DNA from 3 places in the Marinomonas algicola genome. Region 2 is predicted to be linked to each of the others. Evidence: predicted binding sites of a transcription regulator. Region 2 holds the regulator's gene; each other region holds the start of a gene.
What was found. Region 2 encodes FliA, which starts transcription of late flagellar genes. Its sites were predicted from a motif close to CTAAAGTTNNNNNNNNNNCNGCCGATA; they were not measured.

Region 1 (3,213 bases), 1.6 Mb from region 2:
TTGAACTGGAAAACCTTTCCAACTAACATGTATACCTAAATCAAATGAAAGTGTTGAAATAGTGACATTATCAGAGCGTATTGCTAACCCTTTAGTCCAATTTCCATCGCATTGATCACCACCACATAAGATCACTTCTTTATTTATATTTACGGCTAATTGTCTTGCCCTTATAAGCCATAAAGCAAGGTCTTGCTGCGTTTTATAAAGCGCATTTTGTTTTTTTTGAAACGCAAAAAGATTAATAGACGATGGGAAAGTACGGCTGATTATTGCAATAATCATCAGGACAATGAGAACTTCAACTAGTGAAAAACCGTGTTCATGTGTCATAAAGAAACGTCCTTGTTTCTTGATTAAAATAAAAGATACATATCAAACAATGTTGTAGCAAGTTTTCTTACAACAAACTACGCCAGTAGTCTTAGGCTTTGGAAGTACTGCCCTCAGAATTTTCTACCACACCCTGAACGGCATTCCCTGTAGAGGAAGCGTCTTTATTAATGTCACTATTTTTAGACAATGCGTTTGAAAATAGAGCATTTGTAAAACCAAATATTTCAGCAATATATTGTTTTTTCTCTTCTAATTCAGAGCGCATCTCAAAAATTCTATTCAGTGTTTGAGTAGCGATCTCTTGCATATTTTCAAACTGAGCAGAGAATTTCTCAGAAATTTCAGTCAATTCCTTATTGAATTCAGCCAGTGGCTTTATAACAGACTGGCCTAGCCCGTCAGCTGCACTTCCTTGGTTACGACCATAAGCTGCCGCGGCAGAAGACTGACGAATCGATTCTGAATAATTTAGCTCCATAGCGAAGCCAGACAGTTCATCTGAATTGTATCCTAGCTTCAGTCCTTGCTCAAAGGCAGACTTCATATCACCACTAAAAAACGTATCTGCGACATCAGCAAGATCATTTACTAATGAGTTAATGGCCTCAAGTTCGGCGTCATCAAGCTCACCATCTAGGGAAAATTCGAAGGCAAATTCACTTTGACTGCTTGTATAACGAGAAAAGGCCGTCGCACTACCATTCTCATTTTCGACTTTGGCAGCAGATACTTGACTTTGATAGGCTTCTAAAGCAGACAGAGACAGGCTCACCTTATCCCCATCACGTGTTTCTATTTGAATTTCTGTCGAGCTTGTTTGTCTGTATTGGGTCTCAGATGATACGGCAACACCTCGAGAAGCCTCACTGGTTTCAAGTTGCGCTTGCGGTTCAAAAAAACGCTCAGATAAAGATTCAAAACCTTTTTCAATTTGTGTTTGAGTTGATGCTATGTTGTTTTGCACATCGTTCGTAAGCCAATTAAGACTAGACAGCTTTTCAGTAGCGTCTTCGATACCTTGTGTCACAGCGGACTGGGCGGACTCAAAAACCGTTTTTAAACGCTCTTCACTGGCGCCACCATCGCGTAGCTTATCCATATAGTTACCAACAAAACCAATGATTCTTTGGCTTACGGCCTCGGGAGAAAAATCATTTTTTGACGCCTGGTTTTTACTGGCTTCACTGGCTTTCTCATTAGAAGAAACACTTTCAGATGAAGTAGAACGAGCAACATAAGAGAATAAACGCTCTTGAACCACTCCCATGACACGAGCGCTCTGGTTTGCGGGATCGTATTTATCCGATGAACGAAAAGTTTGATTAACAGGAGACTGGACTTCTCTTTCAGTCCTTTGAAAGTCATTCTGAAAATACGTTTTAGTTAAATCGCTAGCCGTTTTAAAAAAGTCAGACATACCATGCCGCCTTTGTGAAAGATCGATAAAATTAATACTACATGGTCAGTTATCGACCAAAATAGAACAAACTTTAATCAATTTTATAATTTATTTGTACCTTTATCTTCTAAAAAAACAAATACGCTATAAAAACAACGACCTAAGCAGATAATTCTTTATATCAATTACCATTAACAAACCACTCATTAAGGATTTGTCCAACCTGCCTTGGCTTCTGAAACGGCAAAGAATGATCAGCACCAGCAATAATAACATGTCGCCAACCGTTTAGTTGCTGCTCTAATAAGTCATAATGAAGAATTAATGACTTATGACTTATGCCTCCTGAAAAAAGTAACACTTCTTGCGTTGATTCTAACATCACTTGCCTTAAATGCGGCTTAGAAACAAAATCATCGACTAAATCTGTGACACTATCTAAAGCAAAGGCAAAACCAAATGGCCTATGAGCAAGCCGAGTTTTGGTGGTTTTCTCTGCCACAGGATGTTTTCTTCTATTGGGAGAAACGCCATCCATAAAGTGGGCAATGCCAAGCTCAACATCACCGGTTTCTCGAATGGTTCTAGAAGCCGCTCGATACTTATTGCGTAACCCTTGTAACTCAAGTAAGTTTTCTCGGTCCAATGTTGCGGGTTCTAACAAGGCCATTTTCTTAATCAATGGCAAGCCTTTTTCAATGTTTAGTTGGTTTAATAATAACGTCACCAAACCGCCTAAGGAGTAACCAACAACATCAAATTGTTGCCACTCAAGATAGTCCAATAAATGAGACATATCTTCTGCAAGAGACTTTGCAGTAAAGGGCTCCTCTTCACCCGAGAGCGCATGACTTTTACCCATCCCCTTTAAATCAGGAACTAAAATTGTTTCCCAACGAGTTAAATATGGAATCATGCTCTCCCAAGTAAGCTCCCCGCCCACGCCGGCTCCATGCAATAAAAGTAAACACGAGCCTTTTGGGGCTCGATCGTTACGATAATGACGATAAGCCAAATGGGTAGAGGACGATTTAATAAAAAAAACTTCTGTCACTTGTAATATACCTATAAGAACACCAATTATGCGGATACAATACCGAGCTTTATATTCCCTAGGTTTATTATGACAGACATTAGACTGATAAATCTTCCTTACCAAGAAGAATTACTCACCCTTTTCGAATCCTTCAGGGACCTTCCTCTAGCCATATTACTTGACAGTAATCACAAGAGTTTCTCTGACACTCGGTTTGATATTTTGGTTGCTGACCCGTTGGCCATACTTGAAGCTCAAGAATCAGATCATTCTTTGGTTTGGCGAAATGCGCCTTTATACAACATTGAACCAATTGGCACCCCATTTGATACCCTAGAAACCTTAATCCATACAATTTGCAAGGAACCTTGGGCTCAAAAAGCCTCTAAAGACCTTCCTTTTACAGGCGGAGTTTTAGGCTATTTTTCCTATGATAGCGGGC
Region 2 (3,213 bases):
TATGAAAGCCTCGAAATATAGCATTTAGCAATGCTTTATCTTCTGGATTTTGCTCTAGATCTACTAATTGCTCAGAAAGCTGTTCTAGGATTTCCCCAGCTTCAACTAAAAAATCTTGAAGAATTTCTTCATCGACTTCGAAACTCATCCTCAGCTCCTTTAAAAACCAAGACTAGATAACAAGTCATCTACTTCGTCTTGACTATTCAATACTTCTGGATTGTTATCGTTTTTGATGGCTGGACCGTGACCACGAGTATCATCCTCTTCTGCAAGGGTTAATTCGTGTTCAATTCCCGAAATGCTATCAACTCGACCCGCTACAGCGACTAAGTGAACCAGTTTCTCTTCGACATCACGAATCAAGTCATTTACTTTAGTAATTACTTGCCCCGTTAAATCTTGATAACCTTGCTCGAGTAATATTGTATTAAGATTTGTATGCAAGATTGTCGCACTATCATCTGCATACGATAGAAACACATCAATTCTTTTATAAAGCTGACGAAATTCTTCAGGAGAAAGATCCCTTTGAATTAATCGCCCCCAGTCCTTGCGTAACTCTTTTGCCTGTTTTTGAAGTTCACTAGCGACAGGTACGCTACTATCAACCATATCCATGGTTTTATTAGCCGCATTACTTGTCATCTCAACGACGTAATTTAATCGATCAGATGCATCCGTAATTTTAGAGCCATTATCAGATTCATCAGTGTCTGTTAGTTCAATTTCTACAGAGTCGACTTTAAAGTCTTTAATCGCATTATGTAAGCTACGAGTTAAATTACCAACTTCGTTATAAAAGCTCTTATGCCTTGCTTCACTTAACTCTTGTATTATTTGAATAGCACTAGAAAAATTGCCTACCTCAATGCTATTTAGCAAATCGACAGCGCCATTTTTTAATATAGATTCAAAATCATCCAAACTAGAACTGGATTTATCTGACATTAGATACCCCTATTTCCCAGCGTCGATACGTTCGAAAATCTTTTCAATTTTCTCTTTCAACGCAACAGCGGTAAAAGGTTTAACGACATAACCATTCACTCCCGCTTGTGCAGCTGAAATAATTTGATCTCGTTTCGCCTCTGCTGTAACCATTAAAACAGGGATTGTTTTAAGTTTATCATCAGCGCGAACAGCTCTCAGCAACTCTATCCCTGTCATTCCAGGCATATTCCAATCAGTTACCAGAAAATCAATCGACCCTGCTTGCAATATTGGCAGCGCCGTTGTTCCATCATCAGCTTCTACCGTATTAGTAAAACCTAAATCTCGGAGAAGATTTTTAATTATCCTTCTCATTGTTGAAAAATCATCAACAATTAGAATTTTCATATTTTTATCCAATGCGACCTCCACAACCCAAAGGTAGTATTTCAAAACTCAAAATTTTATTCTCGCCAATCAATTAATTTGACCTTCAATCTCATAGCCGCTTGGCTATGAATCTGACTTACTCGAGATTCACTTACACCTAAAACTGCACCAATTTCTTTTAAATTCATTTCTTCATTATAGTACAAAGACAATACTAGTTTTTCTCTCTCAGGCAAAGAATCTATTGCCTTAATTAAAGAGTCTTGAAAATCTTCACTTTCAACACTTTCGAAGGGGCTAGACGCATTATCTGAAACACTATCAAAATTCAAACTATCGGAATCAAGCAACTCCTCAAAACTAAACAATTGGCTCGACATGGATGATTGTAATATATCATGATATTCATCAAGCTCAATTCCCATAGATGAAGCCACCTCTAAATTCGTCGCTTCACGGCCTAAGGAAGATTCGAGCTCGTTAATCGCACTTGCGACAGCTCGACCATTTCGTCTTACTGACCTGGGAGCCCAATCACTTTTTCTCACTTCATCCATAATAAAACCACGAATGCGTATTCCTGCATACGTTTCAAAGCTAGCGCCTTTATTCGATTCAAAACGCTTATGAGCTTCCAGCAGTCCCATCATGCCAGCCTGGATTAAATCATCAACCTCAACACTACTAGGCATTCTCGCTAAGAGATGATAAGCAATTTTTTTCACTAAGAAGCCATACTGATTGACAATAACGTCAACAGACAGAGGTGCATTTTTTGAGTAGGCGTCGTAGCCGATCTTAGTCTGCATAAACAATAAAAAAACAACCCAATAATTTTTAAGTTAAAAACATCATCTAGACATTACTACATAGACGATCAACAAAGTAAAAAAGTAACATAAAATTACTAACTACCGTATTTAAGAGAACTATAAAGATGACTATATTGCTCAGCCACATAGACAGCTCGACTCACCAAGTTATGAGACCTAGCCGGCTGAATATCATCAGGAATTCTTTGTCCATCAGCAACATACACTACTGGAAGGTTCTCTTCAACAATTACACTAATTGCTTCACCAAGTGAAGCCGATTCATCTAATTTACTTAAAACACAACCATCAAGCCTGACTTTTGAATATACGTCTACAACCGTTTTCAGCACCTGCCTTTGACTTGTACAGGGCAGAACTAATAATTTTTTCAAGTTGGGCCTTGCACGATTAATCATGAGCAACTGCCTTTCAAGATTCCGATCTCTAGGATTCATACCGGCCGTATCAACCAACACCAATGAGTAATCAGCATACTTATCTAATACATCATTTAAGTCTGAATATTCATTTACAACAACAACGGGGACCCCAAGGATACGTCCGAATGTCCTTAACTGCTCGTGCGCGGCAATTCTATAAGTGTCTGTAGTAACAAGCACCACACTACTATTACCATACTTTAAAACATGCTGAGCCGCTATTTTACCGATAGTGGTTGTTTTACCAACACCTGTGGGCCCCATAAAAGCAATACACCCCAGTAACTCACTGGTCTTAACCCTAGTTGGTATATGGTCGGCTAAGTGAGCAAGAACTCTATTCCAGTCATCTTCCCTACCAAGCAAATCAATATCATCTAGCAATCTTGAGATAACATTCTCAGAAATACCTAATCCCTTTAATTTGTCTCGAACTTTCAACAACTCAGGATTCACGGCTTCTTTAACGTCTAGTTTTCTCTGTTGATCCAGCTGGCCCTGTTGAGTTTGAATATTTTTTTGGTTTTGCAATAGAGCTTTGACTTCTCTTAATTCTTGCTCCATTTCCTTAAATTGCTGTTCTTTAACAGAGTTTGTAATAGATAACGACTCTTCAATTTTTGGCTCATCATTAC
Region 3 (3,213 bases), 360 kb from region 2:
TCAATTCTTTCAATGATTGTGGCAACGGCTATTACGGCTACTTCTTTAAATGTTAATGCCGAGAACACTTGGGAAGGTGGCGCTAAAGATGCCTGGATTGATGGTAAAGCCGAATCAACGCTGCTTTTTAATGGAAATTTAAATTCGTTCGATATTAATACCGACGTTAAAAACGGTACTGTTATTTTAACTGGTAAGGTTAATAATTTTGTAGATAAAGCCTTAGCAGAAGAACTGGTAGCTTCGCTTGAAGGTGTTACTAAAGTAGATAATAGGCTCACTGTCATTGACGAAAAAACACATGAAGAAGATTCGAAGATGATGCAAAGTCTTAAAGATTCAAAAATTGAAACAGTAGTTAAATCAAAATTTTTATTTGATTCACAAGTGAGCGGGTTAGATATAGAAGTAGAAGTTAAAAATGGAATTGTAACGCTTGTTGGTGAAGTAGAATCAGATTCTGAAAGAGATCTTGCGTTTACTATGGCTAAAAATACTAACGATGTAACGAGTGTTGTTAATAAATTAAAAGTAACAGACTTAGTCGCGAGTAATTAATAGGTTAATTATTGGGTTTACCCGCGCCTAGCTTGGCGCGGTCCCTTTTAATTTATGAAAATTTAAATGTATAAAATTATTCGATCCTACATATAATTTCTAATTTTAAACGACCAAAATATCGCTATTCTATGTGGGCTACGGCTGAGTTCAAATGTAGGATAGTTTTTCTGGTTTATCGGTCAGTGCGATGTTTTTAACGGCATCGAAGACGTCGTGTACGTTTTCCGTGAAGAAGTCTTTTTGCTTTACTAAAAGTGTTTTTATATTGGTATAAGGTGTCAAAAAACGACGTTTTGATGTGCATATACGAGTGACATGATGGGGGGCTTTTAGGTTAGACGGTTGTGAAAGAGTTAAGTATTTGAGAATAGTCGCATTCAATAGGTATACACGTTTTATTAAGTACATGCCTGTATTGATAAAGATGGTGTCCTCACCAGGACTCGAACCTGGAATAGCCGCTTAGGAGGCGGCAGGTATATCCTGTTTACCTATGAGGACGTATGTTGTTTTTTTTGAGCTCAGTAGAGACTTCTAGATTACTTGCATAAGAAGTGATTGATTTTATACATTATTTTTCGATATACGGCAAATAAAATAGAATTTAATTTTTTTCAACAATACGGGTTTGCTTGCTAAAGGTTTATGCTCGACCTATCGTGTGTTTACTGCTTACAGGGTTTGTGCCACCTTTTGCTGTGTAAACTCGACTTTTTTTGTCTGTGCCTTTAAGTATCTCTAGAAGCGTTTTGTTGCGTTGTTGCGAAATATTTAGAACTTGCTCATTGTTATGGTTTTTAACTTTACAGTTTTCTAGTAACACTTCACATTGAGTAACAAGGTCAATTAATTTTGGATTGGATGATTTCGTGTGTAGCCATTTTTTAAATTGGCCTTCTTCCGCTTTTTTCTGATCAATAATGCCAAATTTGAGTAGCAACGAATGTCGTTTGATGTTTAATGCATCGAGTTCATCTAGGATGACGCTCTTTTGTTTTGAGAGTGTTAAAATTTTATCTGGGTCTAATTGAGCAAGGGCGTCTCGTTCATTGTCTAATAGTTCAGACAATGACACTAAAAGTTCTTTGTTGCGAGCAAAAATTGGTTCGACAGGGACCATATAATCAGCTTAAGCGTTAAATAGAGACATTTTTAATTAAGAAAAAAGAGCATCGATGTGTTGCATGTTGCTTGCTAATTTCTGAGTATCTATTTTGTACTCTCCAGACGCAATTTCCTGTTTAATTCGTTCCACTTTGTCCATATCAATGACTGGAAGACTGGATATCTTCGCTTCTTGATCTTTTAAAACCTGAGCCGCGCCACTAAGTTGCACTGTGTCTTCTGCAAGTGTTTCTTTGCTTGATACAGTTTGCCCTGTTTGGTTGTCGGTCGATTCAGTCGTTTTTTGTAACCGATCATTTTTGCCAATGCTCGCCTGATTACCTAAACCATTACCAATATTAATTGCCATAACCTAGTCCCGCCCCTGAAAATTTGTCTCTTAAAGCAATTATCGACCATTAAATGAGAAACTTTAGATTTTTATCGAATATTCTCGCTAACATTTTGTTAGATAGGCTATCTCGTACTGTCGTTTCAATAGTTTACAAGAATCTCGTTGCTCGATACAACTTTTCCGTACACTATTCGACCAGAACTTATGTTTTTTACTCGAATCTGTTGTCCTAAAATGCCATTTTCGAGTGATTCTCCGTTCATTTTAACACTAATCGTATTGCTTTGGGCTCTTATCATTACTCGAGCGCCTTTTTTGACAATAATTGGAAGCTCTGTCAATTTGTCTGTTATAACGGTGTTAATATTGATATTACGTGACGCGATGAAGCCAAAAGGTGTGTTTTTTTCATTATAAATATCGCCTCTCAGTTCAGTTATATCTACTTTGATCAAGTCGGTGTTAGTTGGATTAATGGTTTGTTTTCTTGAAATAGGACTGATAGCAACATAAGCATCCAAGAGTATTTTTTGATTAACTGGGACGTAAAACTTCCAAGCGGGGGACGTACATTCAACCGTGTACGTTGTCCGTTTTCGAGCATCACGTCGGGAATTGGTTATAGAAAGGTTGTTTTCTATGCAGGTGGGTAAGTAGCTGAAGTCGGCTCTGTTTTCTAACTCAATATCAATGTCGGCATTTGGATAACGTGCGGCCAACCTAGGCTTTTCATTATGTTCAATAAAGTCAGCAATATAGGTTTGTAAATCCGTTGCGTGGGAAACAGAGACAAAACTGTAAATGATAAAGACGAGAAACGATTTTTTTTTGATCATATTGGTAAATATCTCACAGTTTTGACTCTAAGTTTGCATAAGATATTAGTAAAATAGCAAATATCACTCTATGATTGGATGATATTTACATATTCTTTTAGAGGTTCGCCTTGGCGACACATTAAGGTTCATAGGAGATAAAGTTATGGCCGGAGTTCTCGATACAGTTAACCAGCGTACCCAACTTGTTGGTGAGAACCGTCTGGAGTTGTTGTTATTTCGCTTGAATGGAAAACAAATTTACGGCATTAACGTTTTTAAAGTGAAAGAAGTTCTGCAATGCCCAAAGCTAACAACAATGCCTCATAGTAGCCCTGTTGTTCGTGGGGTCGCTCACATTCGTGGAGGAACAATACC

Region 1: the regulator FliA is predicted to act here: its motif matches at 1,804-1,830, upstream of IEZ33_RS06750 (DUF5610 domain-containing protein).
Region 3: the regulator FliA is predicted to act here: its motif matches at 2,076-2,102, upstream of flgM (flagellar biosynthesis anti-sigma factor FlgM).

The regions. Positions count from the first base shown of each region.
Region 1 is NZ_CP061941.1:1,502,211-1,505,423, reverse strand. It holds gene IEZ33_RS06755 (GspH/FimT family pseudopilin) at 1-333, opposite strand, end outside; gene IEZ33_RS06750 (DUF5610 domain-containing protein) at 425-1,753, opposite strand; gene IEZ33_RS06745 (alpha/beta fold hydrolase) at 1,917-2,789, opposite strand; gene pabB (aminodeoxychorismate synthase component I) at 2,859-3,213, shown strand, end outside.
Region 2 is NZ_CP061941.1:3,095,538-3,098,750, forward strand. It holds gene IEZ33_RS14190 (chemotaxis protein CheA) at 1-148, opposite strand, end outside; gene IEZ33_RS14195 (protein phosphatase CheZ) at 160-951, opposite strand; gene IEZ33_RS14200 (chemotaxis response regulator CheY) at 961-1,341, opposite strand; gene IEZ33_RS14205 (RNA polymerase sigma factor FliA) at 1,398-2,132, opposite strand; gene flhF (flagellar biosynthesis GTPase FlhF) at 2,231-3,213, opposite strand, start outside.
Region 3 is NZ_CP061941.1:3,456,201-3,459,413, reverse strand. It holds gene IEZ33_RS15885 (BON domain-containing protein) at 1-558, shown strand, start outside; tRNA gene IEZ33_RS15880 (tRNA-Arg) at 987-1,062, opposite strand; gene IEZ33_RS15875 (flagella synthesis protein FlgN) at 1,205-1,681, opposite strand; gene flgM (flagellar biosynthesis anti-sigma factor FlgM) at 1,718-2,035, opposite strand; gene flgA (flagellar basal body P-ring formation chaperone FlgA) at 2,161-2,856, opposite strand; gene IEZ33_RS15860 (chemotaxis protein CheV) at 3,002-3,213, shown strand, end outside.